DNA from 4 places in the Yersinia canariae genome. Region 4 is predicted to be linked to each of the others. Evidence: predicted binding sites of a transcription regulator. Region 4 holds the regulator's gene; each other region holds the start of a gene.

Region 1 (8,034 bases), 650 kb from region 4:
AAAAATCCCCGCGGAAAGCCCTCTCAATTCAGATCAGCAACAGCTGGTGAATATGCTAGTTGAGCAATTAACCAGCACACTGGCATTGGAAAGTCAGGCGAGGCATCAGCAGCAATTATTGTTGATGGAAGAGCGCTCCGCTATTGCGCGCGAATTGCATGACTCTATCGCGCAATCTCTTTCCTGCCTGAAAATACAAATCAGTTGTTTGCAAATTCAGGTTCCAGACTTGCCCGAACCCAGTAATTTGTTAATTCGGCAAATGCGCGATGAACTTAATATTGCCTACCGGCAATTGCGTGAATTGCTGACAACATTCCGTTTAAAACTCAATGAAGCGACATTACAGGCCGCACTGCAAACATTGGTCAATGAATTCAGCGAGCGCGCTTGTTTGCCCATCACACTCGATTTCAACTTACCATCAGACTCGGTTCCTAACCATCAAGCCATTCACATGGTCAATATTGCCCGTGAAGCACTGAATAATATCTATAAACATGCCCACGCCAGTGAGGCCGCAGTTAACGTCACCATAGAACAAGGTGATGTCGTCATGTCAATCATTGACAATGGTTGTGGGATTGGTCAAGCCAGTCAGCGGCCAAACCATTACGGCCTGATGATTATGCAAGACAGGGCCGCTAGTCTGAATGGACATTGTGATATTCGTCAACGGGACACCGGGGGAACACAGGTGCGGGTGCAATTTACACCCGACAATGATGATCTTGACTGAATCACTAAATCTGGTAATCAATCACGGCTTCATTTACCGCTTCTGCCAATACTTTCTCTTTAATATCATGCAGAGACAGTGTTGGATTACAGAGTTGGATAAAGAACCAGATAAAGTTACGTTGTAACTGACCCCGTTTTAGCCCTAACCAAACTGTATTGGCATCAAATAGATGCTCTGCGTTTAGCCGTACCAGCCCTTTGTCGCGATGAGCTTCATAAGACATATCCGCCAGAATACCCACCCCCATGCCCAATTCAACATAGGTTTTAATCACATCAGAATCTTGCGCACTCAGGGCGATATCCGGAGTTAATCCTGCATTTTTGAAGGCATTATCCAGCCGTGATCGGCCAGTAATTCCTTGCCGATAGGTAATTAGTGGCAAGGTACTCAAGGTTTCCAGAGTGATATTCGACTCTTGCGTTAAGGGGTGATTTTCTGGCACAACAATCGCGTGGTGCCAGCGATAATAAGGAAACGCCGCCACAGATTCATCACTCATTAATAATTCAGTGGCGATGCCAATATCAGCTTCACCCGATTGCAACATCGCCATAATTTCTTGCGGATTGCCCTGACTAATAACCAACTTTACCTGCGGATATAACAGGCGAAACTCTTTAATCACCCGCGGCAAACTGTAACGCGCTTGAGTATGTGTGGTCGCAATATGTAGCTGCCCACTTTCATTATTGCTAAATACATCAGCTAACCGGCGGATTTGATTAGCATCATTTAACATGCGCTCGGCAACTGTCAGTAACTCTTTACCCGGCTCGGTCATTCCCAATAGCCGTTTTCCGCGCCGAATAAATATCTCAATGCCCAATTCTTCTTCTAGCTCGCGAATATGACGGCTGACACCAGACTGCGAAGTAAATAATGTGTTTGCCACTTCAGTCAGGTTGTAATTGCAACGGGCTGATTCCCGAATAATTTTTAACTGCTGGAAATTCATACCAAGCCCCTTTCATTTCATTCTGATTGATATACCCAAAGAACGTGGAGTAACAAGTTAGCGGCAAACGAACACACCCCGATGAGATTACCTAAGTCAGTGGCCAGGGTGAGTGAAATTTGCCAACAACACTGTGGCTTCAAGTGCACAGGATATAAATAGATTTACGGGGGATGAGGGGGACAAACAAATACAAAAAAGCCGTTGCTTATGTTTTTTTGTACTAAGCAAAGTTTAGGGTCAACAGAAAAAATCACATTACACGATGAGTTTGTAAAATAGCCTTATTTTTCAAATAAATAATCATTTTATAAATCCAGAAGATTTACTTCACCCCAGAGTCAAAAAATGAGATTAGCTATATTAAATAATTTTTTAATATAGCACTTTGCTGTTAGACGCCATTTTGGGCCAGTGATAAAATCGTCCGATTAAATTTACCTACAAAGACTTTTTCTCCTTTTATATTCATAAATAAGGAGCGAGTTGATATTGATATTATACGGACTCTTCTTGCCGGAAGAGGCTGTTCAGGAGTGATTCATGCCATTGGCTATTATCGCGCTTACCATTGCAACTTTTGGCATCGGTACCAGCGAATTTGTCATTATGGGGTTATTACCCGAAGTTGCCCATGACCTCGGGGTCAGTATCCCTAAAACCGGAATGTTGGTTTCAGTTTATGCCCTGGGCGTGGTCATTGGTGCCCCACTGCTGGCTATCGCGACAGCCCGAGTGCCGCGTAAATCGACTCTGCTCGGGTTAATTGTTCTGTTCATTATAGGTAATGTGCTGTGCGCATTGGCTGAAACATATAACCTGCTTATGGCTGCGCGTATTATTGCCGCCCTGTGTCATGGCACTTTCTTTGGGCTGGCCTCAGTGGTCGCCACTGATTTGGTTCAACCCAATCGCCGGGCGCGAGCAATTGCATTAGTCTTCATGGGGGTCACATTAGCAAATGTGCTGGGTGTGCCGCTGGGAACGGCAATCGGGCAAGCTTTCGGTTGGCGTGCTGCATTTTGGGGCGTGAGTGCAATTGGTATTATCGCCATCATTGCAGTGATTGCTTGGTTACCTAGTAATATTCCGATGAAGAAAATCAGCCCAAAACTTGAGTTCAAAACTCTGATGCAGAAAAAAGTGCAAACTGCTTTATTGCTATCAGTATTAACGAATACCAGTTTATTTACCGTTTTCACTTATATTGCCCCCTTATTGCGTGAAGTTACTCGTGTTTCTGAACATGGCGTCACTATCGTTTTGTTAATCCTCGGGGTCGGGTTATCCATTGGCAGTATAATGGGCGGGCGGCTGGGGGATAAAAATCTCGTGGGTTCCATGACCCGGCTGATAGCAATATTAATAGCTATTTTACTGGCACTCCATTACACAATTGGCTTCTATTTATCGGCAGTAATGACCTTGTTTATCTGGAGCATTGTGGCTTTTGCGCTATGCCCAATGTTACAGCTATTGGTTGTGGATCAAGCCAGAGATGCGCCTAATTTGGCATCAACATTTAACCAGAGCGCGTTCAATTTGGGAAATGCGCTGGGGGCCTGGCTCGGCGGCACCTTACTGGCATTTGGCTTGCATTTACAACAACTTCCACTGGCCGCCATGGCGGTGATGGCTGTTGCGTTAGTCACGATGTTGCGCTTGAGAATGCATTTTCGCCGCACCGCTATCGTGCAAGCTATTAGCTAACAACTCTCTGCAAACACCATCCATTTGCCAGATCACTGAGTAGGCAAATGGATTTTTTCGTTTTCCACATATTGTTTTATGCAAATAATTATCATTAACATTGGTTGGTGATATAGTTTATCCCTTTGTAAGCCACCCTAAGCTGGCTGATGACTAAGAATAAAACACCATAAGATAAGAAGGATAAACTGTGACCACAGAATCAACAGCAGCAAAACCCAGATACCGTCCTACTCCTCCTCGCCTGGTGCAGGTAAAAAAGGTGGTAGACAGTTCCCCACATTTGCGCCGAATAACCTTTCACAGCACCACATTGCAAAATTACCCGTCAGATTGTGCTGGGGCGCATCTTAAAATTTTCTTGCCGCTAGCACACCAAACACAACCAGAATTACCGATTCTTGGCGAAAATGGCCCACAATGGCCGGCAGCAGATGTGCGCCCGATTGTTCGAACCTATTCTGTTCGGGCTATTCGCCCGGAGCTTTGTGAAATAGACATTGAGTTTGCACTTCATGACCATAGCGGCCCGGCGGTCAATTTTGCCCGTCATGCCAAAGTAGGCGATTGGCTGGGGATTACCAATCCCGGAGGGCCTGAAACCATGCTACCGGCTGCGACATACAGTTATCTGGTTGGGGATCCCTCGTCACTGCCCGCGATTGCCGCCTTGTTGGAAACATTGCCGGCTCAGGCGCAAGGCCATGTCATTATTCGCGTCGATACCCCGCAAGATGTGCTAAATCTGGTGAAACCGGCTGGTGTTGAACTTAGCTGGGTCATTGGCGGCACCGAAAAAACAGATGAGGTTATTCGCCAATTCTGCGCGCTGGATTTACCGATGGAAGAAGCAACATTCTGGTTGGCCGGTGAAGATAAACTGGTCGTGCAACTGCGCCGCTATCTTCGTCGAGAAAAAAACTGTGAACGCCAGCAACTGTACGCCGTGCCCTATTGGCGTGAAGGCCTCAATGAGGAAGATTATCATCACAAACGTCATGAAGTGATGGACAACATTGACGACTAGGTCTCATTAATATCTATAAAATCAATGGACATTACTTTGTGATGTCCATTTTTTATGGCGTTTTTTTACTTTCCCCCGTTAAAACCTTGTAAATTTTCTGCGACAATTCCCTGTTATTTGTTAGTCTTAAAGCTACTTAGCCTGCAATATGGCGCTTAATTATCGTTAAATGGCTCTAATGCCCGTTTAATGCAGTAAAGTTATTAGGAGCGTTCTCGAAATGAAGTCGCAAAATGATCCTGGCCGATCTAAATCCCGCCATCACGAATACTCCCTTATCCTGCCTATTATTGCGCTGGTTATTCTTAATATTTGGGGCGATACCAGCAATTTTGCCGCTGTCATTGTTATTAATCTCATTGCACTGGTCGGTATCCTCAGCAGTGCTTTCAGTGTCGTGCGCCATGCTGACGTACTGGCCCACCGCCTGGGTGAACCCTATGGTTCTTTGATTCTCAGCCTGTCTGTAGTGGTGCTGGAGGTCAGTTTGATCTCGGCGATGATGGCAACAGGTGACGCCGCTCCGGCCTTGATGCGCGACACTCTCTATTCCATCATCATGATAGTTATTGGCGGATTGGTTGGGGTATCCTTGCTGCTTGGTGGCCGGAAATTTGCTACCCAGCATGTCAATTTGGTCGGAATCAAACAGTACCTGATGGCTATCTTCCCGCTGGCAATCATTGTTTTGGTATTACCCAGCACCTTGCCTGACGGTAACTTTACCGTGGCACAGTCACTGGTTGTTGCGGTCATTTCGGCGGCAATGTATGGCGTTTTCTTGCTTATTCAAACCAAAACCCATCAGAGCCTGTTTGTCTACGAGCATGAAGACGAAGGGGATGACCCGAGTGACCCACACCACGGGAAACCTTCATCTCACAGTAGTCTGTGGCACACATTTTGGCTGTTGATTCATTTGGTTGCAGTAATCGCTGTGACAAAATTTGATGCTAACCCATTGGAAGCACTGCTCAGCGAACTCAATGCACCGGCTAAATTTACCGGCTTCCTGATTGCCTTGCTAATCCTGTCACCAGAAGGATTAGGTGCTTTAAAAGCCGTTCTGGCCAATCAGGTACAGCGGGCAATGAATTTATTCTTCGGTTCTGTGCTGGCAACCATTTCACTGACCGTCCCTGCGGTCACCTTGATTGCAGTATTGACCGGGCAAGAGTTGAATTTTGGGCTTGAAGCACCGCATATCGTGGTGATGGTGAGTGTATTGATTCTGTCGCAAATCTCATTCTCTACTGGCAGAACCAATGTGCTCAACGGCACCGCACATCTGGCGTTGTTTGCCGCTTATATGATGACAATCATGTTGTAGCGGTTATTTATCAATAGCAAAGGGCAAGCGTTTGTAGCGCTTGCCCTTTTTTGTCATCTACTCATAATCTTGAGTTATGAATAGGCATTCAAAGTGCGTTGGCAGAGTGCAGAGCGGACACAGTCCTGTTTATCAAAGCGAATTATGCCAATCATTTCATCTTCAGCAAAACGCTCCAGCGCATCGCTAAGGCCGGATTTCACACCACGCGGAAGGTCGCATTGGGTGATATCACCATTCACGATAACTGTGACATTTTCACCGAGACGGGTGAGAAACATTTTCATTTGGCTGGCGGTGACATTTTGTGCCTCATCGAGAATAACCACCGCATTCTCAAAGGTACGCCCGCGCATATAGGCGAAAGGCGCAATTTCGACTTTGCCGATTTCCGGCCGCAAACAATATTGCATGAAAGATGATCCGAGTCGGCGCAGTAGAATGTCATACACCGGACGGAAATACGGCGCGAATTTCTCAGAGATATCGCCGGGTAAGAAACCCAAGTCTTCATCTGCCTGTAGCACAGGTCGCGTCACAATTATCCGATCAACTTCTTTGTGAATTAATGCTTCAGCGGCCTTGGCCGCGCTGATAAAAGTCTTACCGCACCCCGCCTCACCGGTGGCGAAGATGAGTTGTTTACTTTCTATGGCTGATAAGTAATGACCTTGAGCTTCCGTACGCGCCTGAATAACGGAGGTATCACGGCTATCCCGTGCCATACCTATTGATTCAACACCGCCCATTTGCACTAACGATGTCACGTTTTCTTCCTCACGCTGACGATGACTACGTGAATCACGTCTAATTACGCGTTTCGCTTCACGACGAGCTTTGATCACTGCTTTCTGTCTTCCCATAGTGGCACCTTTCAGTTTGATTCACCTACCGCAGCAGATTTGTCTGTGCGATTATGTTTCACATACAGATGAGGTTTTGGCTTCCTTTGCAGCCAATAATAGCCAATGAAAATGCGAATAAAGTCAGCACACCTGCTTAATGGCAGGATGAAAACAATATCGCAGGGGGGGTGATTACGTGATGTTGATACAGGGAACAAAAGTAAGGATGACACTAATATATTAAAGGTAAATAATGATGTTACTGCTGTAATTTGAGAGTCGGAGGGACAGCCCTCGTAATAACGAGTCACTTGGATGAAACTTTGGTTTTCTCTTAACAGCCCAATCATGGACTTTACCATTAGCGATCCCCGCAGTGATAAACAACAGCCTAAGCTGTGCACCGTGTGAAAAATACCGCCAGATGATTACAGTATAATGACACTCTAAGGATTCGCGATATCAAAATGTAAAAAAATATAACATTTCCATTTGGTCATTTTTTACTCTAATTATTTTTTATATCGCGCTATACTATTAGCCCTCCGCTTAATCCCCCACATTAAACTCGATTTTATATTTCGCCCTTACCTTTTTCGCTTATTTTTTGAGCAAAGGCGAAAGTTAAAAATACCATTATAAACAACAAGATAATGTTGAATTTAATTAACTTGGCAACCATTAACGGCTGATTCTTAAATCCTGTAAACGCGTCTTTTGCTTACCGTTACTATCAAAGTTTTCCCTGTCCAGCCAATTGTTAAACGCCTGCTTAATAAGCGGCCATTCGCGGTCAGTGATGGAATACCAATTGGTATCTCTATTACGGCCTTTGGTCACAATCGCCTGACGAAATTGCCCTTCATACTGAAAACCAAATCGCATTGCCGCCGCATTTGACGGCTCGTTCAATGAATCACATTTCCACTCACAACGGCGATAGCCTAATTTGTCGAATACATAATGTAATAGCAAATAGATAGCCTCAGTACCCGCTGAATGGCGTTTTAAGCGCGGTGACCAATTAACCGAACCAATCTCAATCACGCCATTCTTTTCATCAATCCGTTGTAAGCCCACCGTCCCTAAAGCCAAATCTGATTGTGTATCCACCACCGTATAGTGGAAAGCATCTTTAGCACTCATTAATGTCTGTAGGTACTGCTTGAATTCAGCTTTATTTTCTGGCCGATCACAATAAAAATACGTCCAGTCACTGGCATCGGAAATTAAATGGTAGGCCTGATATAAAGATGCTTCATGTTTATCTGAGTCAACAGGGGCCAGATTACAAAAATGCCCAGATAGCATGTCTTTCTGGGGCCGCAGTGCGGATTGCCAGTGCGGTAATTCCGCCCCAATAATTTGTTCAAAATGATTTTGATTCATTATGTGCTCCGGTTTTAACTGACGCTCAGAGGA
Region 2 (8,034 bases), 1.3 Mb from region 4:
AAGCTTTGCGACAGCAAGCCAAGGTCAGTTAAGCCCTGAATATTAGAATGGCCGCGCAAGGCGTTAATTCCGCCCCCCGCCATCCCCATATTGCCGAGCAGCAACTGGATCATCGCCATCGTACGGATGTTCTGCGCGCCAACCGAGTGCTGTGTCCAGCCCAGTGCATATAGGAATGTGGCGGTTTTATTGGACACACTGGTTTCTGCGAGATATTCGCAAACCTGCAAGAAATCTTCTTTTGGCGTGCCGCAAATGTTGGAAACCACATCTGGCGTATAACGGCTGACGTGTTCTTTCAGCAAATTCCACACACAGCGTGGGTCTTGCAGTGTGACATCGCGTTTGGCAAAGCCGTTTTCATCCAGCTGGTAATTCCAGGTGGTTTTATCGTATTTGCGATTTTCGGCGTCATAACCACTGAATAAACCGTCATCGAAGGTAAAGTCTTCCCGCACCAGCAAGCTGGCGTTGGTATAAGCTTCGACGTATTCGCGGTTAATTTTGTTGTTGGTCATCAGATACAACAACACGCCGGACAGGAACGCAATATCGCTACCGGAGCGGATTGGCGTATAGAAATCAGCCACCGATGCAGTACGAGTAAAGCGTGGGTCTATCACCAGCAACTTAGCATTGTTGTGGATTTTGGCTTCCATCGCCCAGCGGAACCCCACCGGATGCGCTTCTGCCGCATTACCGCCCATGACGATAATTAAGTCTGCGTTCTTGATGTCAACCCAGTGGTTTGTCATCGCACCGCGACCAAATGTTGGAGCAAGACTTGCTACCGTTGGTCCGTGTCAGACACGTGCTTGGTTGTCTACGGCAAGCATGCCGAGAGCGCGACTAAATTTTTGGGTCAGATAACCCGTCTCATTACTGGATGCAGAAGCACACAGCATACCGGTACTCAGCCAACGGTTGACGGTCACGCCCGCATCGTTGGTCTTAATGAAATTAGCGTCCCGGTCTTCTTTCATCAGCTTGGCAATGCGGTCAAATGCATCATTCCAAGTGATTCGCTGCCATTTGTCTGAACCTGGCGCGCGGTATTCTGGGTATTTCAAGCGGCTTTCGCTGTGGATAAAATCTACCAGCCCGGCACCTTTAGGGCACAATGCACCCCGGTTTACCGGATGATCTGGATCCCCTTCAATGTGGAAAATACTCTCTTTGGCGTTTTTAGCACCATCGCCGAGGCTATACATCAAAAGCCCGCAACCGACGGAGCAATATGTGCAGGTATTCCGCGTTTCACGGGCGCGCAGCAATTTATAATTGCGCGTTTCCGCCAGCGCCACTGACGGCGTAAAGCCGAGTGCCGCGACCGTGGTTCCTGCCATACCGCCAGCGCAGATCTTAAAGAACTGCCTTCTGCTGACCTGCATGGGTCTCTCCTTCATCTCACGATTGTCACAATGTTTAAATTTAAAATTCAGATCTCGCTTCCTTCAACAAAACCAGAAGCGTTAAAATCGCTTTCGCGATATCACCTTTATCGGTGTGGGATACATTCCTGTATAAATGGAATTATACCCATACCATTCTTAATGTGAATGTTACCACATTGTGATTATGGGTTATAACTTTCAGGGCCGCATAGTGAGCCAGATCAAACCTTCAGATATTGACCTTTCCACCGGAATTTGCGGTGCCAGACAACTTAACGTGCTACAGCGCCATCAAATGGCGGAGCCGCAATTAGATTGGCTGGCAGAAGAAGTGCCGGTAGCACTGGTGTACAACGGCATTTCTCATGTCGTGATGATGGCCACCCCTAAAGATTTAGACGCTTTCGCGCTGGGGTTTTCGTTATCAGAAGGGATTATTGTTGCGCCACAAGAAATCTATGCCATTGATGTCACCCCCGGCTGTAATGGCATAGAGGTTAACATTGAGCTATCCAGCCGCCGCTTTGCTGGCTTAAAAGAGCGCCGTCGAGCTATGGCCGGCCGCACTGGCTGTGGCGTCTGCGGTATTGAGCAACTGGATGATATCTTCCGCCCAATCACCCCCTTGCCGTTCACGCAAACCTTTGATCTCAATAATTTGGATGGCGCACTCGCACAGCTCAAACAAGTGCAAACTGTGGGCCAACTGACCGGCTGCACCCATGCTGCCGCCTGGATAAATCGTCAGGGGGAATTATTGGGAGGTTGTGAAGATGTCGGCCGCCATGTGGCACTGGATAAATTGCTCGGAGTTCGGGCTAAACAGCCGTGGGAGCAAGGCGCTGTGCTGGTTTCCAGCCGTGCCAGCTATGAGATGGTACAGAAAACGGCCATGTGCGGGGCCGAAATTTTATTTGCTGTTTCTGCTGCAACAACCTTAGCTGTGGAAGTCGCCGAGCGCTGTAATCTCACCTTGGTTGGCTTCAGCAAGCCCGGTCGGGCAACAGTGTATACTCATCCGCAACGGATTAGGGAATAGAAAAACCACACAATAAGTACGGCATTGATAATCATTTTCAATATCATTTAATTAACTATAATGATCGGAATGCTTACGCGGTGCTTACTTTTTTTTGTGCCGCCCTACACCTACGGAGACGATGATTATGAGTTACTCACTGCCATCACTGCCTTATGCTTATGACGCCCTGGAACCACACTTCGATAAGCAGACGATGGAAATCCATCACACCAAACACCACCAAACCTATGTTAACAATGCAAACACGGTGTTGGAGAGCTTCCCTGAGCTGGCTAAACTGAGTGTTGAAGATCTGATCAAAGATCTGGACAAAGTCCCAGCTGAAAAACGCACCTTTATGCGTAATAACGCCGGCGGCCATGCTAACCACAGCCTGTTCTGGAAAGGCCTGAAACTGGGTACCACTCTGACCGGTGACCTGAAAGCCGCTATCGAGCGCGATTTTGGCAGTGTTGACAGCTTCAAAGAAAAATTTGAGCAAGCTGCGGCAACACGTTTCGGTTCAGGCTGGGCTTGGCTGGTACTGAAAGACGACGGCAAACTGGCTGTTGTTTCCACCGCTAACCAAGACAGCCCGCTGATGGGCGAAGCCGTTTCTGGCGCATCAGGCTTCCCGATTGTTGGCCTGGATGTGTGGGAACATGCTTACTATCTGAAATTCCAAAACCGCCGCCCAGACTACATCAAAGCATTCTGGAACGTCGTTAACTGGGACGAAGCAGCAGCGCGTTTCGCTCAAGCTAAGTAATTAACCCGCACCCTTATCACGCCTTAAATGGCACGGTATCGGGATTGAATCAATGCCAGCAAGATAACCCTTGCTGGCATTTTTTATTGTTAAAGTTTAACCAAATCCTGCCGATAGTTTGTTCAAGAGAGATATGGGTATTTATGGCATTAATCTCTGGGCTATGACTCAAAAAATGACGCCATAAAAACGTTAGGGAAAGCACTCTTGCCAAGGCTGCCCCACATACCGCCAGTTCCTCGAAATCCTCTAATAATTAGACCTTCCCAAACTCACCTACGCTGATTGATTTGCAGCAAAAACACCGCATAACGGAGAAGAACATGGCAGCATTTAGCAAAGTTTTTGGTAACTTTGAGAACGTGAAAGTCGGTAAAAAGCTCGGATTAAGCTTTTTCCTGATGTTGTTGTTGGTTGGCATTATCGCTGGTACCACCGCATATCATTTCTCCGTTATTGAAGAGCATGCTTATAAAGTCGACTTGAGCTACAAAATTAATGATGAAGCCAATCAGGCAAAATATAACCGTGCGCTATATGAACGCACCTATGACCTGAAATACATCAAAGAAAACTCTGAGCATATCAATAAGATAAAAGCCTTACTCTCTCAAAGTAGTGAGCTTGGCTGGTCAGAAGATAATCGTAAAACGATCAGCAACATTGCCGATGTAGTAGAAGAGTATCTGCAACAACAAGCTAATTTTGTCAACGCAGTGGCCCATAAGGACGACGTGCGCAAAAGTTGGAATATCTCTGAAACTCAGAAGAACCTCAACGAATTACAACAAAGCTTGCTCAATGAGGGCGCGGATACCAACACCCAAATTCTACTGGCAGAAATGAACCAAAAGTTAATGACCGTGCGCTATAACGCGCGTGGCTTATTGTTGGATCGCAATCAGGATGCAGAATCTTCATTAATAACGTCTATCAATATTGCTAACAGTGCCGCAAATGCTTTCATGCCCGTGTTATCAGCCGAACAGCAAAAGCTTTTAGCGCCGGTTATCTCCAGCCTCAGCAGCTATAAAGACAACGTGTTGGCGTATTTACCGGCTTATCAGCAAGAGTTGGAAGTCGGTAAAGTAATGGAATCTAGTGCCAATGAGTTGAATAAGTTGGCAACCCATCTGTTCACCCAAGAGCTACAAGGCACCCACGACGAAATCAATAATGCGCAATTGCAGTTAGCCATTACTGTCATTGCCGCCCTGCTATTTGGGTTGTTAATTTCATGGCGCATGACCCGCCAAATTACCGTGCCACTGCGAACCACACTCGCCATGGCTGAGCGCATTGCAACGGGTGATTTAACCGCAGCAACTACTTCGACCCGAACTGATGAATTGGGTCTGCTGATGAATGCTGTTGCCCGGATGAATGAAAATCTGCGCGCCATGATTGACGAAATTCGTATTGGCGTCAGTCAGGTATCTCATGCCTCCGGTGAGATTGCCGCAGGCAATACCGATTTATCATCCCGTACTGAACAGCAAGCTGCGGCAGTAGAAGAAACCGCGGCCAGTATGGAGCAATTAAATGCCACGGTTAAACAGAATGCCGATAATGCCCACCATGCTAATCAGCTCGCGACAGAGGCATCACAAACCGCACAGCAAGGTGGCAAGCTGGTTAATGATGTCGTACGCACCATGAATGATATTTCTGGTAGCTCTAAACGGATTTCTGAAATCACCTCGGTGATTAACAGCATTGCTTTCCAGACTAATATTCTGGCCTTGAATGCGGCGGTTGAAGCGGCTCGTGCTGGTGAGCAAGGCCGTGGCTTTGCCGTGGTGGCCAGCGAAGTGCGTAATCTGGCACAACGCAGTGCGCAAGCAGCGAAAGAAATTGAGGGGTTGATCGGCGAGTCAGTATCTCAAGTGAATGCCGGGACATCGCTGGTACAAAATGCAGGTCAAACGATGGAAGATATTGTCCGCTCAGTTACTCATGTGCGCGATATCATGGCAGAAATTGCCTCGGCCTCCGATGAGCAAAGCCGTGGTATCACACAAGTCAGCCAGGCTATTTCGGAAATGGACAGCACCACTCAACAAAATGCCGCATTAGTGGAAGAGTCCGCCGCCGCCGCCGATTCACTGGCGGAACAAGCTATCTTACTGGCGCAAGCTGTGGCGGTGTTCCGCCTGTCCGAAGCGGAAACTGAGTCTGTTCAGAGCAATACAACTGCCCCGCGGATAACCCCACCTCGCGCAGCACCAGAAACCCATCGTACCCAACAGCAGGATAACTGGGAAACCTTCTGATTCTGCGTTAAACCTTGGAACCCTGCCGTCAGGCAGGGTATTCTGAGCCTCCGAGCTGAGCACAGACAAGGAGAGCAGATGAAATATCTACAGGTTTATATCGGCAAAATTGAGCCTTACAGCGGCAGTTCCCCCAGTGCCATTGGCAAACGTCAGGTGCAAGGCGGCATTATGCTCACGCCTCTCGGATTGGAGGGGGATGAACAGGCCGAAACTCGCTTCCACGGCGGCCCAGACCGGGCGTTATGTCATTATCCCCGTGAGCATTACACTCACTGGGCCCAGCAATTCCCTGAACAGGCTGATATTTTCTCTGCCCCAGCTTATGGTGAAAACATATCAACCCTCGGCATGACCGAGAAAAATGTATTTATGGGGGATATCTATCGCTGGGGAGATGCAATCATTCAGGTGACTCAACCGCGCTCACCTTGCTACAAACTCAACTTCCATTTTGCTATCGAGGATATGTCAGTGCTGATGCAGCAAATCGGCTACTGCGGTTGGTTGTATCGGGTAATTTCACCCGGCAAAGTCAGTGAAAACCATCCTTTGACACTATTAGCACGGACCAGTGATATCTCCGTATCTGAAGCCATTGCCATTGCCTGGCACATGCCGTTCGATGAAGAACAGTATCGCCGCTTATTGGCAGTATCCGGGCTATCGGCCAGTTGGAGCAAAACCATGCTGACGCGTCTTGCGCAAGGAAAGATAGAAGATTTCAATCGGCGATTGCTGGGGAATATCTAGGAATTAAGATAATTGATTAACAATTTTGAAAAACAAACCGGGTAGCGGGCATGCCATCCACCCGGATTGTTCAAAGCCGTTAATCAGAACGCTTTTGGGGCGTAACCGGTCACTTCTTTCAAGCCCATTTCACGGCCTAATGCAGTCATTGGGTGAACAACCACAATACCGCGCACCGCTTTCTTCAAAGAGCCCATATCGGCTTGCTCTTTCTTGGTAATGGCACGGCTAAAGGGCAGTTGAGCCAGTTTCTGGGCTTCAGCACTCAGGTTTTTAACCCGCACCTCTTTCAAACGCTGAATTTCAGCCGCCAGCTTCTCTTTTTCTTTCATATGCTGAGCGATCAAATCCATATTACCCTGCTGGATAACAATTGGATCTTTATGATTCAGCGCATCCAGCATGTCGCTTAGACGTTTAATTTCTGCATGTTCTTTCATAGTATTGGCCCGTACATGCCTCTAATGGGCACGATATTTCGCTAAAGTTGGAGATAGAATAGCACTGATTGTGCATCAAGATGGATAGTGTATCAGGATGCATCTCTTTCAGCAGCAGCCTCCTGTACTGGCAGCCACTGCATTCCAGCGGGTAAGCCACTAATTTCACATGCAACCGCCCCCAACCGCTCCAATGCTCCGGTATAACGGCTATTGAACGGATAACAGCAGGACAGGCGAAATGCATTGCGATAACGGCCACTGGGCGAATAAAGCGTCCCCGGAGTTAGACAAATCTGCTCTTGCAACATTTGATGGAACAGTGCGACGGTGTCAACGCTATCAGGGAATTCCACCCAAAAGACAAATCCGCCCGCTGGCTGTGTCACTGTGGTTCCCCGTGGGAAGTTGTGGGTTATCAGTTGTTGGGCTTGCTGGACTTGCTGCGCATAACGGCGGCGCAAGCTACGCAGATGGTGGTCATAGCCGCCAGATTCAAGGAACAGTGCCAGAGTCTCCGACAACAACATCGGCTCCGCCATCGACGACACCGCTTTTAGCTTGTGCAATGCTTCTGCGAAGCGCCCCCCGTCAATCCAGCCAACACGGAAATCCGGTGCCAGCGTTTTGGTAAAACTAGAGCAAAACAGCACCCAGCCGTCACGATCGAAGGCTTTAACTGCTGGCGACAGAGTCGAGCCAAATTGAATTTCGGCATATAACCCATCTTCAATTAATGGCACTTGATGATCGTTCATCAACTGTGCCAGCCGTTTTTTCGCGGCGAGTGGCATGGTATAGCCCAAAGGATTCTGCACCGTCGGCATAGCAATCAGTGCATTTAAACGCCCCTCTTCAAGCAACAACTCCAATACATCCAATGAGATACCTTGCTGCGGGTCTGTCGGGATCTCCACAGCTTTCAACCCGAGGCTAGCCAATAAGGGCATCAGATAGAAATAAGTCGGCGACTCCAGCCCGACACAATCCCCCGGTTTGGTGGTCACCCGTAGCGCCAATTGCAGCGCCTCCATACACCCGTGGGTAATGGTGATATCCGCCGGATCGGCCAACATCCCTAACGTCATAGCACGGCGAGCGATTTGCTGGCGCAGCCGCTGGCTACCGGGTGGTAAAGAATATTGACTGATTAATTGTGGTTCACGGCGCAATAAGGAAGCCATGATGCGGCCCAGTTTAGCACTTGGATAAAAATCGCCGGTCTGCGGGCAGGCCAGCGAGATGTTAGTAAAGCGCGAGTTTTGTTGCGCAGCAAACACTGTATCAATCAAATCCAGCACTTCATCCACCGGTTTGCCCACGGTGGCCGTTGGCACCACGGCGGTTGACGGGCTACAAACATAAAAACCCGACTGCGGACGGG
Region 3 (8,034 bases), 1.1 Mb from region 4:
GTTGACGCTACCGGCAAGCTGGTGGCCTTCGACACCATCTACCCTCATACCGGGCAAGCTGCTAAAGCTGCGGCTGTGGTAGCCGCCCTGTGCATCAAGCATCAGGTCGAATTAGTGGCAATTGGTAACGGCACCGCATCACGCGAAACCGAACGCTTTTTTGCCGAGCTGCAACAGCAGTATCCGGCCGTGACTGCGCAGAAAGTGATTGTCAGTGAAGCTGGGGCATCCGTTTATTCGGCCTCAGAACTGGCCGCGTTGGAGTTCCCAGACCTGGATGTTTCCATCCGTGGGGCAGTTTCTATTGCTCGCCGGTTACAAGATCCATTGGCGGAACTGGTTAAAATCGATCCGAAATCCATCGGCGTGGGCCAATATCAGCATGATGTCAGCCAAAGCCAACTGGCGAAAAAACTGGATGCGGTTGTAGAAGACTGCGTAAACGCCGTGGGGGTGGATTTGAACACCGCGTCAGTGCCACTACTGACCCGAGTCGCCGGTCTGACCCGCATGATGGCGCAGAACATTGTGAACTGGCGTGATGAGAATGGCCGTTTCCATAACCGCGAGCAATTGCTGAAAGTCAGCCGCTTGGGGCCAAAAGCTTTCGAGCAGTGTGCCGGTTTCTTGCGTATCAATCACGGAGATAACCCACTGGATGCATCAACGGTGCATCCGGAAGCCTATCCGATTGTCGAGCGCATTTTGGCGGCCACCGAGCAAGCATTACAAGACTTAATGGGCAATGCCACGGCACTGCGCAATCTCAATGCCCGTGATTTTACCACGGAGAAATTTGGGGTGCCGACAGTGACCGATATTCTGCGCGAGCTGGAGAAACCGGGCCGAGATCCTCGTCCTGAGTTTAAAACCGCGACCTTTGCTGAAGGTGTCGAAACACTGAATGACCTAACGCCGGGGATGATCCTTGAGGGGTCGGTGACTAACGTGACTAACTTTGGCGCGTTCGTGGATATCGGGGTCCATCAGGATGGTCTGGTGCATATTTCGTCACTGGCAGATAAGTTTGTCGATGACCCACATAAGGTGGTGAAAGCCGGGGATATCGTCAAAGTTAAAGTCATGGAAGTGGATTTGCAGCGCAAGCGTATTGCTCTGAGCATGCGCCTTGATGAACAGCCGGGTGAAAGTGGCTCACGCCGGGGTAATGGTGGCGAGAACCGCGCCAATACCAATAATGACAACCGGGGTGCTAGCCGCCCACGCAATAATGAGTCCAATAGCCGCCCACCAGCCAAAGGGCGGGCAGACAGCAACTCTGGTAGTAACAGTGCGATGAGTGACGCGCTGGCTGCCGCGTTTAAAAAGCGCTAGTGCTTATTGTCGGGATGATTAACTGTTTATCGAAATAACTGATTCGCTCCCCAATATTAGATATCCATCTGATATTGTGGAGTTTTTTGCGATTTTCTGTTGTTTTACTATTTGCTATAAAAGTAAGCAAACGATAGAGCGATTAAAAATAGGTATGTGAATACCGTAATTCAGGATGAATAATATCGTTTGCACCTATTTTCGCCGCATCCCTGTATTCCTCCGACGAAATATCGCCTTTAGCCAGAAGGCTATCACGAACCCCCATCGGTAAACTGGCCAGAATTTTCACTTTCGCCGCATCGAAATTAAACCAGCTATCCATCATACCCCGCACTGGTCGCACCGGAACTGAGACTAAAAACTCAGGTTTAATAACACTGCTGATAAGGTTCCAATAGCGGCTGAAATTCACCGCAGGATCGGGCAAAACACCCGCGTGAATGCCAATGCGGATAGTTTCCAGCCAACTGTCATAGAACCGTTTCGCATAGAGAGAGCTTTCATTCTCTTGACACCACTGACTCATAACCTCCAATGATGGAAGCTGCACCTTGCCAATTATTACCCTCAGTATCCATTGGCTGATAATTTCGAAGTATGGGAAAGCAGCGCCAAAGGGAACATAACCAATCGGTGGGCTGATGATGCACAAGGTCGGATTATCTGCCCAGAAGAAATGTTCATAGAGCCGCCGACGGTCAAATCCGGTGATAAAACGATAATCTGGCCGCTCATAACCGATGCAAGAAATAATGGCATCATAATCAGCCAAAGAACTATCCGCGAACTGTGCTTTTCCATCCGCATTGATGCGCTCAAGTTGGGGTTTAAGTGTGATTCGGCCGGCCACAATATAGGGAATCACCTTTTCATTGACCAACACTGCCGTATTGTTAGCCATGGCGGGTAATAGCCCAGACTCACGATAAAGCTGCATATATTCCGGCAGCGCTTCATCCAGATAAACCAGATACTCATCGTAAGGCAACTGATTTAGCAAATAGCGCCCTAAATATGAGTGCATCAAATCATGAGGCCCTAACCGGAAATATCGAGGTAGAAATAGCCCCATTTTTTTAGCCGAGAGTGAAACAGAACGGGCAAAAGGCACCAAATCTGCGGCAATATCTGTACCACTAAGCCCATCACCTATGACTAAAACGTTTTTGTCAGTGAATATTTCTGGATGCCAATAATCTTGAGATGAAACGATTTCTCCACGGAAATCGTTCAGCCCTGGCACTGCCAGTTTTCGCGCCTGCCACTGCTCACCGGTAGTAATAATAACGCCATCAAAATAGGCCCGCTGATGCTGTTGAGCCTGTTCAGTAGAGACTCGCCAACCTTGCTGCGTATGCACCACACCTGTCACCGTTGTATTCAGGTTAGTAATATCTAAAACTCCTGTCGCTGTGGCCATAAGTGTTAAATAATCAATCACTTGATGGACATCTGGAAAATTCCCACCTGTGTAACTGGGGAAATTGGCGTAGTGGAAGGTGTGTCGCGAGATCTGCATGTTGACATTACTGTAGACCCCCTTGCTGTCGGGGTTCCATAAGCCGCCGACCCGTTCGAGCCTCTCAAAGAGTACAGTTTCAAATCCGAGCTTCAGCGCATTGCGTGCAGCTATCAACCCCGCAGGCCCAGCACCGATTATCGCAATTTTCATTATTTCTTCCTGTCAGAGAAGATAACTATCTGAATGACATCCAAGAACTCCCTCAGCTTATTTCGGTTTCACGTCGAATAAAGGACACAAGAGAGACCCTCCGTGAGTTTGCGTATTAATATTAGTTGATGGATGCATGAGTCAGGCCAAGACAGAGTATTTTCAGAATTTCATGAATTGTGCTTTAACGACGATGAATTAAGTTTTGACCCGCCGGATTATGCGTTAGTGACACAGAGATTGAATGCTAAGAATGGCTTTGGGCAGAGCAGCGTATTTTTACAGACACAAAAAATAACAAATCCGTTTTATGGTGATATTAAAAATACGATACATGATAGGAATAAATTGATTTTAACAATCTATTTAACAAAGACATTAATCTATTAGAAATTACCATTAATTTATAATTAATTACGTCGTCAGATGCCCACTTCATTAAAATGCGAATGTTATTTGATTCAAATCAGTGTGAATCAATTATGTAACTTATGAGTATTTTACAGAACAAGCAGGCCGTGATAGAAACATTCAGTCAACTGATTTAACTCATCATTCGCATTTGCGATCGCGCTAATTTGGTGGTAAAACAGGCACAAAATAGAAATCAGACTCATTAATTCCAAGAATAGAATTGTTACTAATACTTACTTTTGAGTATTTTGCCTTAGTTGAATATGAAAATGATTATTACTATCATTATTTCATCCATTAGTTTTTAGACTAATATTACTCTGAACTCTGGTACGCCAATAAAACGATAAATCAAGAGGCTCCAATGCATCTTATTCCACAGCGTTCCTACAAAATTGTTGGTTTCTCACCTGAAATTAGCCCGGCTTATCGGCAGAAATTATTGTCTCTGGGTATGCTACCCGGCTCTTCATTTAATGTTGTTCGCCTGGCGCCCTTAGGTGACCCCATTCAGATAGAAACCCGTCGGGTTAGTCTGGTGGTGCGTAAAAAAGATTTGGATCTGCTGACACTCGACCTGCAACCCTAATATTTTAGGTCAACGTCTTATTCTGGCTGCGGTGTGATGTAACAAAACCGCCTTGCACACGTTAATTTATTGATATCACGTTGGAAAATGAAAGCACTCACCATTGGCCTGATTGGCAACCCGAATGCGGGTAAAACCACCCTTTTCAACCAGTTAACCGGTGCCCGCCAGCGGGTAGGTAACTGGGCTGGGGTCACTGTTGAGCGTAAAGAAGGCCACTTCAGCACCGCACAGCATCAAGTGACCTTAGTTGACCTGCCCGGAACATACTCTCTAACAACCATTTCCGAGCAAACGTCACTGGATGAGCAAATTGCCTGCCACTATATTTTGAGCGGCGAAGCTGACCTGCTGATTAATGTGATTGATGCGGTCAACCTGGAGCGAAACCTTTACCTAACACTGCAACTGATAGAATTAGGTATCCCCTGCATCGTGGCACTCAATATGCTGGATATTGCCGAAAGTCAGCACATTGATATTGATATCGAAGCACTTTCTCAGCAATTGGGCTGTCCCGTTATTCCGTTGGTTTCCACGCGAGGCCGCGGTATCAATGAATTAAAAAACAGCATTGATGAGCTTCAACCCGTGCCCTTTAAAGCACTGGTTAACTACCCGCCGGTACTCCTGAGCGAGGTGGATAAGTTGGTGCAGGCGATGCCGGAGTCTTGGCCGGTGCAGCAGCGCCGCTGGCTGGCACTGCAAATATTAGAAGGTGATATTTATAGCTTGGCTCGCGCGGGCATCTCCCCTTCTATCGTGGCACTGGCCCGTGAAAATCTGCGGCAAAACCAGCACGAAGACCCGGAACTGGTGATCGCCGATGCCCGCTATCAAAGCATTGCCCGTATCTGCGATATCGTCGGCAACTCCCAGCAAGCCGAACCCAACCGCCTGACCCAAGTTCTTGATAAAGTGATTCTGAACCGCTGGTTAGGTGTGCCTATCTTCTTGTTTGTTATGTATTTAATGTTCGTCTTAGCCATTAATATCGGCGGGGCGTTACAACCGATATTTGATATCGGCTCTGCTGCCATTTTTATTCAAGGAATACAATGGATTGGCTATACTCTGCATTTCCCGCAGTGGCTAACCGTCTTCCTGGCTCAAGGTGTGGGCGGCGGGATAAACACCGTGCTACCGCTAGTGCCACAAATTGGCATGATGTATTTATTCCTCTCCTTTTTGGAAGACTCCGGCTATATGGCCCGCGCCGCCTTTGTCATGGACCGGCTGATGCAAGCGCTGGGGTTACCGGGTAAATCTTTTGTGCCACTGATTGTCGGCTTCGGCTGCAATGTGCCCTCGATTATGGGCGCGCGCACCTTGGATGCCCAACGCGAGCGCTTGATAACCATCATGATGGCACCGTTTATGTCCTGCGGTGCGCGGCTGGCTATATTTGCTGTATTTGCCGCTGCATTCTTCGGACAAGACGGCGCCAGTATTGTCTTTTCTCTCTATCTGTTAGGTATTGCCGTCGCCATCCTCACCGGCCTGGTACTCAAATACACCATCATGCGCGGTGAAGCATCCCCCTTTGTGATGGAATTGCCGGTTTACCATGTGCCACACCTTAAAAGTTTGTTATTGCAAACCTGGCAGCGGCTCAAAGGCTTTGTCTTGCGCGCGGGGAAAGTCATTGTTATCGCGAGTATTTTTATTGGTGGCCTGAACAGTTTTTCTTTCAGCGGCAAAGCAGTAGACAGTATCAATGACTCGGCGCTAGCTTCTGTCAGTAAAGTGCTGACCCCCTTACTGTCACCCATGGGGATCCATGAGGATAACTGGCAAGCCACTGTGGGGTTGGTGACCGGAGCCATGGCAAAAGAAGTGGTGGTAGGAACACTGAATACCCTTTACACCGCCGAGCAAATTAAAAATGAGCCCTTTGATGCCGAAAGCTTTAATTTATGGAGTGAATTAGGCGGAGCGGTTCATACAACCTGGCAGGGATTAAAAGATACTTTCAGTCTCAGTGTGTTATCCAACCCTATTGAGGCCAGTAAAGGTGACGGCGAAATGGCGGCCGGTTCGATGGGGATGATGAGCAGCAAGTTCGGCTCCAGTATCTCTGCCTACAGCTACCTGATTTTCGTCTTGCTGTATGTGCCTTGTGTCTCGGTGATGGGGGCAATTGCGCGGGAAACCAGCCGGGGCTGGATGACTTTCTCAATACTGTGGGGCTTGAATGTTGCTTACTCACTGGCCACCTTGTTCTATCAAGTAGCCACTTTGCGTGACCATCCGCAACAGAGCCTCGGCATTATTGCTTTAGTTATTATTATTAATGCTTTGATTCTGTTTGGTTTGCGCCGCGCACGTAGCCGGGTCACGGTGAGATTACAAAATAATACGCCCACCAGCAGTTGTTGCCAACACGCCGGTAATGACTGTCACTAACGAGGAGGTGCTATGGCAAGCCTACTGCAATTGCGCGATGCAATCGCCCTCAGCGGCAGTGCTGATGCAAATCAGTTAAGTCATCAATTGGCGATGCCTTTACCTCTGGTTGAGGCCATGCTGGAAAAGTTAGCCGCAATGGGCAAGATTGAACGAATTGAACAAGATAATAGCGGGTGCCTGACGGGCAGTTGCAAGAGCTGCCCAGAGGGGCGAAATCAATGTAACACTGTGATTTATCAGTTAAAAAATTAAAGTGAATGAGATGCCCGCTTGGGCATCTCTACCAATATTACTTGTAGACCTCTGCATCGGCATCAAACTTCTTCTTCTCGCGCTCGGCAATAATCACGTAATACTTACCGCCTTTCTCATCGGCCAATTTAGACAGTTCTTGCTTCACATCCATCGGTGATGTTGCTTCACCCGACGTCGAGATAGTGCCGATCTTCTCGTAATTCTTCGCTTCTTCTTTCGTAATTTCTTTAGCCGCCATCGCGCCAAAAGAAACCCCAGTCACCACCAGAGCTACCGCCAGATTTTTCAATAAATTCATACCGAATACCTCGCAAATGAATAATACGGCTTATAAATATTGTACAAACGCAGTAACAATTATTAATTAAATTTAATATTTAGCCATTAAATCGACGATTAAATTTTACTAAGCCCCATTTCCAGGGTGTCCTTATCGTCAGCATTGGCGCGCCGAAAACCCAAAAAGATGGGATGCTAAGCATCATTCTGCTGTGAGAAATCGATAATTAGTTTTGAAAATTCATTAGGATGAGAAACAAATGGCGCATGAGCGCATCCTTTCATCACCACGGATGGGCTATGCGGCCATTTGCTGTCTAATAATGAGGCCACTTTGCGGGGCACCAACCCATCCAGATAACCGTAAATGCGCAAGAAAGGGAGAGAACTGTTAGCCAACTCTTCTCGTAAATCTGCGGTGCGCAGAATATCCAGCCCTCCCGTCAACACGTCCACTGCTGGCATCTGGTGCTGCAACACTACGGCTTTCAATAAACGGGCATCCTGGCGCGCACTTTCCGTCCCCAAGGTTTGCAGTGCCAGAAAACGCTCAACAGTGCGCTGGAAATCCTCACTGAGCTGTTGCTGGAAACCCGCCAGCACTTCTGGGCGGATACCCGGCCATTCATCATGGGCAGTAAAACATGGGGAAGAAGAAACCGTTATCAGCCCACGGACGTGCTCGGAGTGAGTCAAAGCTACCTGACTGGCAACCAACCCACCCATTGACCAACCCAGCCATATCGCGTGTTGGGGAGCTTGCTGCAAAACTATTTCAGCCATTTCCGCCAGTGACATCGCACCAAAACCATGACTGCGCCCATACCCGGGGAGGTCAACCAAGTGCAGGCGAAAATGCGGCGCGAGTCTGTCAATTATGCAATGCCATACCTCGGCATTCAGCCCCCATCCGTGCAGCAACACAAGATCACGATCGCCTTCACCACAGATGTTCCAATAAAGTTGTTTCATACATTAGTATCCCTGACTAATCCGATATCGCAATCGTGCTAACAGCTATGTCAGGCACCTTGCCAGATTCAATTGTTTAATGGAAATAAAGCCTATATCCAAAGTC
Region 4 (8,034 bases):
TTTCTGGTGCATATGAGTTGAAAATCGGCGAAAAGGGCGCGCAAGTCATTGGTTTTGACCCAACAGGTGTGTTTTACGGCCTGCAATCAATTCTTTCTTTAGTGCCGACTGATGGCAGCAAGAAGATTGCGACATTGGATGCCAAAGATGCGCCGCGCTTTGAATATCGTGGTGTTTTCCTCGATGTTGGGCGTAACTTCAAAACGAAAGATGCGGTGCTGCGTTTGCTCGATCAGATGGCCGCTTACAAGCTGAATAAATTCCATTTCCATCTTAGTGATGATGAAGGTTGGCGTATTGAGATTCCCGGCCTGCCAGAACTGACGGATGTGGGGAGCAAGCGTTGTCACGATTTAACTGAAAATACCTGCTTACTGCCACAATTGGGATCTGGCCCTGAGAGTAATAATCTGGGTTCTGGTCACTTTACCCGTGATGACTACATCGACATTCTGAAGTACGCCAAAGCCCGCCAAATTGAGGTCATTCCTGAGATTGATATGCCCGCGCATGCTCGTGCGGCTGTGGTGTCGATGGAAGCCCGTTACAACAATTTGATGAAGCAGGGTAAAGAAAAAGAAGCTAACGAATTCCGCCTGATTGACCCGACCGATGATTCCCAAACAACTTCTGTTCAGTTCTATGAACGCAAAAGTTATCTGAACCCATGTTTGGATTCTTCAAAACGCTTTGTCGACAAAGTGATTGGCGAAATGGCCCAGATGCACAAAGAAGCGGGGATGCCGCTGACCACGTGGCATTTCGGTGGTGATGAGGCGAAGAACATCCGTTTGGGCGCGGGTTTCCAGGACAAAAAGGGCCCGATTGAGCCGGGTAAAGGCATTATTGATAAGAGTGTGGAAGATAAGCCGTGGGCCAAATCTCAGGTTTGTCAGGATATGGTCAAACAAGGGAAAATTCAGGATGTTGAGCACCTTTCCAGCCACTTTGCTATTGAAGTTAGCAAGCTGGTGAATGCTCACGGCATTGAAAAAATGCAAGCCTGGCAAGATGGCCTTAAAGATGCCAAGGATGCGAAAGATTTTGCCACCAAACGTGTTGGCGTTAACTTCTGGGATACCCTCTACTGGGGCGGTGCCGACTCAATCAATGATTGGGCAAATAAAGGTTATGAAGTGGTCGCGTCCAATCCAGACTACGTTTATTTCGATATGCCGTATGAAGTTAACCCAAATGAACGCGGTTACTACTGGGCCACTCGCTTTAACGATGAAGCGAAGGTCTTTAGTTTCGCACCCGATAATATGCCGCAAAATGCTGAAACCTCGGTCGACCGCGACGGTAATCACTTCAGTGCTAAAAGTGATAAACCTTGGCCGGGCGTGCACGGCATTTCAGGGCAATCGTGGAATGAAACAGTTCGCACTGATGAACAGATGGAATACATGATTTTCCCTCGTGTATTACCACTGGCTGAGCGTGCCTGGCATCGTGCGTCTTGGGAACAAGATTATAAAGCTGGCCGTGAGTACAAAGGCGGTGAAACGCACATGGTTGATACCAAGGCGTTGAGTACGGATTGGCAGCGTTTTGCCAACATTATGGGCCAACGTGAATTAGCAAAACTGGATAAAGCCGGTGTGGCCTACCGCTTACCGGTTCCGGGAGCACGTGTTGTCGCAGGGGTATTGGAGGCTAACATTTCTTTGCCGGGTTTGATTATTGAATATTCCACCGATGGCGGTAAGCAATGGCAGAAGTATGATGCCAAAGTACAACCTAAAGTCAGTGGTGATGTGTTGATTCGCTCCTCCAGCCCGGATGGTAAGCGCAGTAGCCGTGCGGAGTCCGTTAAAGTTTGATTATTGCTATCAAAGTGCTGTGTCTGATGTTAACTCCTGTTTGCCGGGTTTTTCGGTAAACAATATTAAGTGAAGTTGAGTTGATGGTTTTCCCCCGGCAAGTCCGGGGTTTTTTTTGCTTTAAATTTATGGGGGAGTAATCGGAGATAAATAAGAATGACCACCTGACTCCCGACCGAGTTTATCTCAGGTTGCTGACTGGGAAAGGTGGCCATTTTGCTGATGGGTCTAAGTTAATCAGACAATAGCACGCCGTTATCTGAATTAAAGAAAACCGTAATACTGTTCAGTGCTAAAAATCTTTATAAGATCAATGCGATAAAGCTACATTATCTTTTATCGTGCGCAGACTCATTTTCGCGGCAATCGCCGGTTTCACAGTGGCCGTACAAATACAGACTGTGATTGGTCAGCTTAATGCCATGTTGTTTAGCAATTTCACGTTGAAGCGATTCAATGGATTCATTACTAAATTCAATCACTTTGCCGCAATCCAGGCAAATTAGGTGATCGTGATGGTGTTGCTGCGTCAGCTCAAAGACTGATTTGCCGCCTTCGAAATTATGGCGGGTAACAATACCGGCATCATCAAACTGATTTAGGACGCGGTAAACCGTCGCCAAACCAATTTCTTCACCGATATCGATCAGCTTTTTATAAAGATCTTCCGCGCTGACGTGATGGCACGCCGGATCTTGCAACACTTCCAGAATCTTAAGCCGGGGCAGTGTTACTTTAAGGCCAGCGTTTTTTAAGGCTTTGTTGTTGTCAGTCATGCGGATTCAGTCCTGTTACTATCGATTCAAATTAAGGCTGTTCAGCCTATGACATCCGTGGCGCAATATTCTCAATTGCGTCTCATTATAGAACTGCTAGCCCCAAATGAAAACCGTGGTTGTTAACAAAGATATAATTGCACACTTTGTCAGATTAATCATGCAATGTATTGATGAATGGGATTGTTGCATCATTTAAGTATATGGCGGCCAGACGTAACGTTACAAATTTGTAGCGGTTTATTTTCATTTTGCACGAATGAAGATGCGGATCTGTGGGCGGGTTAACAGAGTAGGGCGAGTGGCGTGGGGGTAACGAAAACGCGCGGCAATGTTTAACATCAACCTCGCGTTTCCGATATACCTGCCATTCTTCAAGCTACAAGTGCATTGGTTGCCTTCCTGCAACTCGAATTATTTAGGGCACATGACAAATTAACCGGTGATTTCGGCCAAATTCAGTTCTTCACTGATCTGTTTTACCCAAGCTTCAACACGTTCATTCGTCAGTTCTGGCTGCCTGTCTTCATCAATGGCTAAACCAATAAAGTGATCATCATCCGCTAAGCCTTTGGAAGCTTCGAAGTGATAACCCGCAGTTGGCCAGTGGCCGACGATTGCAGCGCCACGCGGCTCGATGATATCGCGCACGGTTCCCATCGCATCACAGAAATACTCAGCATAGTCTTCCTGATCACCACAACCGAACAATGCAACCAATTTGCCGTTGAAATCGATCTCTTCCAGTGTTGGGAAGAAATCATCCCAATCACATTGGGCTTCACCGTAATACCAAGTTGGGATACCGATCAGCAGAATATCGAAGCCTTCCAAATCTTCTTTGCTGCTCTTGGCAATGTCGTGAACCTCAGCAACATCTTTGCCCAGTTGCTTTTGGATCATCTTGGCAATGTTTTCGGTATTGCCAGTATCGCTGCCAAAGAAAATGCCTACAGTTGCCATATAACTTAATACCTTTTTAATTCAAATAGTTGTGAAAATTACCAAGCGCTCTGCCCGATAATATAACACATGTATAGGGCGATATAATGCCAGAAAACCTCGGCAGGCCGATATCAAGTTTATGCGATATTAAATTTTTGTGAGTGACTCAACCTTATAACCTCATTGCCGATAACCTCAGTGTAACGAGAAAGTTGCAATTTGCGGTGCCAGAGGGAAAACCGTCAGATGAAAGTCTGCCGGGAAAGGAGTTGTCGTTAGCTGTATGGAGCGTCCTTTATTGCTTTTCGGTCATCAAATAACACCTGCGTCTCTAACGGTAACTATCCGATATATAAGGGGAACGAACATGCAGTTTTTAAAAAATATAACTATCAGGGCCGCACTACTTTGGGTGCTTGGGGCATTTTGCCTGCTATGGGGGGGCGTATCCGGTTATACGTTGTTATCACTGAATCAACTGACACAATCTTCTAATGCCAACAGTGTGTTGGTTGAAAACATGAATTTGGTCAATCAGGGGACGGATCAATATTTTCGGATGGTGACACGCCTTGCCCGTTCAGTCGATTACCGTCAGAGCGGTAACATTGCCGATGCAGATAAGGAGCTAAAATCATCCAATGTCGCACTTGAAAATCTGAAAAAGGAGTTGGCGCAGTTTAAAGCTATTGACCATGCACAGATTGATCCCGCGTTGGTCACTGGAGTGATTGATGGGTGGAGTGCGCTAATTGATCAAGGCGTTACGCCGCTTTATCAGGCGGCGATGGGCAATAACAGCGCGGCTTATCAGGATTTAGCGAAAAAGACCGTACCCGCGCTGAGTCGCCAATATGGTTCTGTTGCTGAGAATTTCAATCAGGCCGCATCGCAGGCCATCGGGGTAGCTAAAGATCAGTTTGCTCATCTGACAAAAGTGAGCAGCATAATATTAATTTCCGCGTTGGTGGCTGGGTTAGTAATTTTGCTGGCAACTGACCGCTACCTGTCGGTTAACTTGGTTCGCCCGTTGGATGATATTCGTGCCCATTTTCGAGTGATTGCCTCCGGCCAGTTGGGCCAGCCCATTGCGGATTTTGGTCGTAACTGTGTTGGGCAATTATTTCCACTGCTCCGCGATGTGCAAAGCAGTTTGGCGAATACGGTAAAAGCTATCCGCAGCAGCACTGATGGGATTTACCACGGGGCGGCTGAAATATCTGCTGGCAATACGGATTTATCATCACGAACAGAGCAACAGGCCGCTGCATTGGAAGAGACGGCCGCCAGCATGGAGCAGTTAACCGCCACGGTAAAACATAACGCGGATAATGCACATCACGCCAGCCAACTGGCGGCAAATGCTTCTATCACCGCCAAAAAAGGTGGGGCGCTGGTGGCAGATGTGGTTCATACCATGGATGAGATCTCTGCCAGTTCACGCAAAATCGCGGAAATCACAACAGTCATTAATAGTATTGCTTTCCAAACTAATATTCTGGCACTGAATGCTGCCGTTGAAGCGGCCAGAGCTGGGGAACAAGGTCGTGGTTTCGCCGTGGTTGCCAGTGAGGTGCGCAATCTTGCACAGCGCAGCGCACAGGCGGCGAAAGAGATTGATAGCTTGATAACTGAGTCAGTTAACCGTGTGAGTAGCGGTTCAGCCTTGGTAGAAAGTGCTGGGGTAACCATGGATGAAATTGTCCGTTCCATCACCAACGTAACTGATCTGATGGGGGAAATCGCTTCGGCGTCTGATGAGCAAAGCAAGGGAATTACTCAGGTCGGGCAGGCGGTGGCTGAAATGGACAGCGTGACTCAGCAAAATGCTGCGCTGGTACAGCAGGCTTCCCGGGCGGCAGCTTCACTTGAGGAACAAGCGACTCAGCTAAACCAAGCGGTGGCCGTGTTTAAATTGAGAGCAGACGATATGCAGGTAAAACCGACGGTCAAGCCTCGGGCCAATGTAGTAGCGGCGATGCCGACAGCCAAGGTGGATAACAATGCAAACTGGGAAACTTTCTAAACCCGTATTGCTAAACTTATTGTGAGGATATTGGCGTGGCGTAATCACTTACGCCACGCCGTCGTGATAACCGAAAGGGTTAAAACCCTTCTTCTGAGTGCGCTAATTGAGCAAGTAACATCTGTTCAATCAGTTCACTACGGCTGATGTTGCGCTGCTCAGCAAGGCTATTGAGAGCATCGACGGCATCGGCGTTAATCTTCAGTTCCACGCGTCGTAAGCCACGTACTTTATCGCGCCGTAGTTGATTTCGCTTATTAATTCTAAGCTGTTCATCACGGGATAATGGGTTTGTTTTCGGGCGCCCCGGACGGCGTTCATCTGCGAACAGATCCAGCGTCGTGCGATCCGTTTGTTCTTTTGCCATAGGTAGCGGTACTACAAGGGATTTACATCAGAAATTTCTGACGATTCGGTTTACACGTTTCAGGCCGATACCTTTCTTATTTGAAGCCGCTAATAACACCGCAACTCCAATTCATTAGGGTATGAACCAACTGCCTGAATTTGCATTTGCCACCAAACTCTGTAGCAAATTTATAGCGCGCCATAATACCCCAGCCAACCGAGCAACGACAATGGTTTACTGTGATTAGATTGGGCTAATTCATTCTTTTTTGCACAATTTTTCCACAGGAAATACATTTCTTTTCCCCAGGGTATGATTTTTAATCAACATCCAGTGCGCATGGTTCATTTTTCACTCAGTGCTATTTTTCGCCAGCACTGTCATCATCAATAAAACGGTGAATAGCACGTAATACAGAATCGGGTTTTTCCGCATGTACCCAATGACCCGTTCCGGCAACAACATAAGCACGGGCTTGTGGAAATTGGCGGGCAATCTCATCGCGATAACTATCCTGAATATAGGGCGATAATTCACCGCGAATGAACAAAATAGGGTGAGGCCACGGCGCAATAGGTTGCCAGCCGACAATATTTTCGTACTGATCCCATAATGCAGGGACGTTAAACCGCCACTCGCCGTTGTGGAATGATTTCAATAAGAATTGAATAACGCCTTCTTCTTTTATTGATTCGCGCATCAGTTGGGCGGCTTCTTGGCGCTGAGTCACACCCGCGGCACTGACGGCATTAATAGCGGTGAAAATCTGATCATGACGGCGCACTTGATAATTGATTGGTGCGACATCTATTGCGATCAGTTTTTCAATGCGGTCGGGGGCAATTTCTGTCATTGCCATTGCCACTTTCCCCCCCATGGAATGACCGATAATTATCGCTTTTTCTATGGCGAGATTATCCATCAGCTCCAGCACATCCTGCGCCATAGCGGGGTAATTGACCTCCGGCGACCGAGGGGATAAGCCGTGGTCACGCAAATCAACCTGAATCACATCATGGTCTTTATGTAAGTCACGCGCCAGCACACCGAGGTTATCAAGATTGCCAAATAACCCATGAATCAGGATGATCGGCAGGGAAGGAGTGGGCGAAAGAGTGTTTTGTAAGCGGAAGTTTAATTTCATGGCGAAGTTCATACTGAGAGATATTGTGGTTAGGGTATCATGACTGAGCAAGTGTGTGCTGCTTCACAATCAGGGTTCATGTGGATTATTCAGTTGTGGCTGATGTGATGGGGATTTATCGCGGATAAAGCCATGATAAAGGTACTCGTGAGCGCGCTTTGACTTTATAATCCTAAGATATGCATAAGAAAGTAGAAACCGTACTGGATAAAGATGAAAACTATTGAACTCGACGAAGAACTTTATCGCTATATCGCCAGCCATACTCAACACATTGGTGAGAGCGCATCCGATATTTTACGGCGCATGCTGAAATTCACGGCCGGTCAGCCGGTACCCAGCGCATCTACCAGTCACTCACATAGCAGCCATGATGTCGCTCAAGCGGTGGCGGCTCCAGCACCACGGGATCGAGTTCGTGCTGTGCGCGAATTGCTGTTGTCTGATGAGTATGCTGAGCAAAACAGGGCGGTTAACCGCTTTATGTTGGTGCTGTCGACATTATATACCTTGGATGCGCAAGCATTTGCAGAAGCGACGGAGTCTTTACATGGTCGTACCCGCGTTTATTTTGCGGGTGATCAACAGACTTTGTCGCAAAATGGGACGCACACCAAGCCCAAACATGTCCCCGGTACGCCATACTGGGTAATAACCAATACTAATACCGAGCGTAAGCGCAGTATGGTGCAACATATCATGCTGACAATGCAGTTCCCGCCGGATTTGACTGACAAAGTGTGCGGGACTATTTAATTTCGTTGAAACTATACTCTGAATGATTCGAGATGTAGGCCGCCAACACACCTGCGACTTGAAGTATGACGGGTAGATAGGGAGTAGTGACTGTGGCTAATCACCCTCGTGCCGGGCAAGCAGCTCAGCAAAGCGATTTGATTAATGTTGCTCAGTTGACGTCGCAATATTATGTATTGCAGCCGGATGCTGAAAACCAGGCCCATGCGATCAAG

What was found. The regulator Fur, encoded in region 4, represses iron uptake genes when iron is present. The targets are predictions, from matches to a motif close to ATAATAATGAGAACNACTATCAA.
Positions count from the first base shown of each region.
Region 1: F0T03_RS12210 (siderophore-interacting protein) is a predicted target of Fur. The motif match lies at 3,489-3,511, and genes of this name have one in related genera.
Region 2: sodA (superoxide dismutase [Mn]) is a predicted target of Fur. The motif match lies at 2,458-2,480, and genes of this name have one in related genera.
Region 3: feoA (ferrous iron transporter A) is a predicted target of Fur. The motif match lies at 3,688-3,710, and genes of this name have one in related genera.

Region 1 is NZ_CP043727.1:2,642,682-2,650,715, forward strand. It holds gene narX (nitrate/nitrite two-component system sensor histidine kinase NarX) at 1-739, shown strand, start outside; gene cbl (HTH-type transcriptional regulator Cbl) at 744-1,700, opposite strand; gene F0T03_RS12205 (MFS transporter) at 2,244-3,410, shown strand; gene F0T03_RS12210 (siderophore-interacting protein) at 3,601-4,437, shown strand; gene chaA (sodium-potassium/proton antiporter ChaA) at 4,658-5,767, shown strand; gene phoH (phosphate starvation-inducible protein PhoH) at 5,842-6,630, opposite strand; gene F0T03_RS12225 (GNAT family N-acetyltransferase) at 7,294-8,001, opposite strand.
Region 2 is NZ_CP043727.1:4,626,251-4,634,284, forward strand. It holds gene fdnG (formate dehydrogenase-N subunit alpha) at 1-1,391, opposite strand, end outside; gene fdhD (formate dehydrogenase accessory sulfurtransferase FdhD) at 1,579-2,433, shown strand; gene sodA (superoxide dismutase [Mn]) at 2,561-3,184, shown strand; gene F0T03_RS21120 (methyl-accepting chemotaxis protein) at 3,508-5,457, shown strand; gene yiiM (6-hydroxyaminopurine reductase) at 5,536-6,210, shown strand; gene F0T03_RS21130 (YibL family ribosome-associated protein) at 6,294-6,650, opposite strand; gene F0T03_RS21135 (aminotransferase-like domain-containing protein) at 6,743-8,034, opposite strand, start outside.
Region 3 is NZ_CP043727.1:4,439,311-4,447,344, forward strand. It holds gene F0T03_RS20410 (Tex family protein) at 1-1,335, shown strand, start outside; gene F0T03_RS20415 (FAD-dependent oxidoreductase) at 1,478-3,010, opposite strand; gene feoA (ferrous iron transporter A) at 3,789-4,013, shown strand; gene feoB (Fe(2+) transporter permease subunit FeoB) at 4,101-6,419, shown strand; gene F0T03_RS20430 (FeoC-like transcriptional regulator) at 6,432-6,674, shown strand; gene F0T03_RS20435 (YdgH/BhsA/McbA-like domain containing protein) at 6,712-6,975, opposite strand; gene bioH (pimeloyl-ACP methyl ester esterase BioH) at 7,152-7,928, opposite strand.
Region 4 is NZ_CP043727.1:3,289,333-3,297,366, reverse strand. It holds gene F0T03_RS15260 (beta-N-acetylhexosaminidase) at 1-1,823, shown strand, start outside; gene fur (ferric iron uptake transcriptional regulator) at 2,153-2,599, opposite strand; gene fldA (flavodoxin FldA) at 3,035-3,562, opposite strand; gene F0T03_RS15245 (methyl-accepting chemotaxis protein) at 3,912-5,570, shown strand; gene ybfE (LexA regulated protein) at 5,650-5,937, opposite strand; gene ybfF (esterase) at 6,281-7,063, opposite strand; gene seqA (replication initiation negative regulator SeqA) at 7,277-7,819, shown strand; gene pgm (phosphoglucomutase (alpha-D-glucose-1,6-bisphosphate-dependent)) at 7,912-8,034, shown strand, end outside.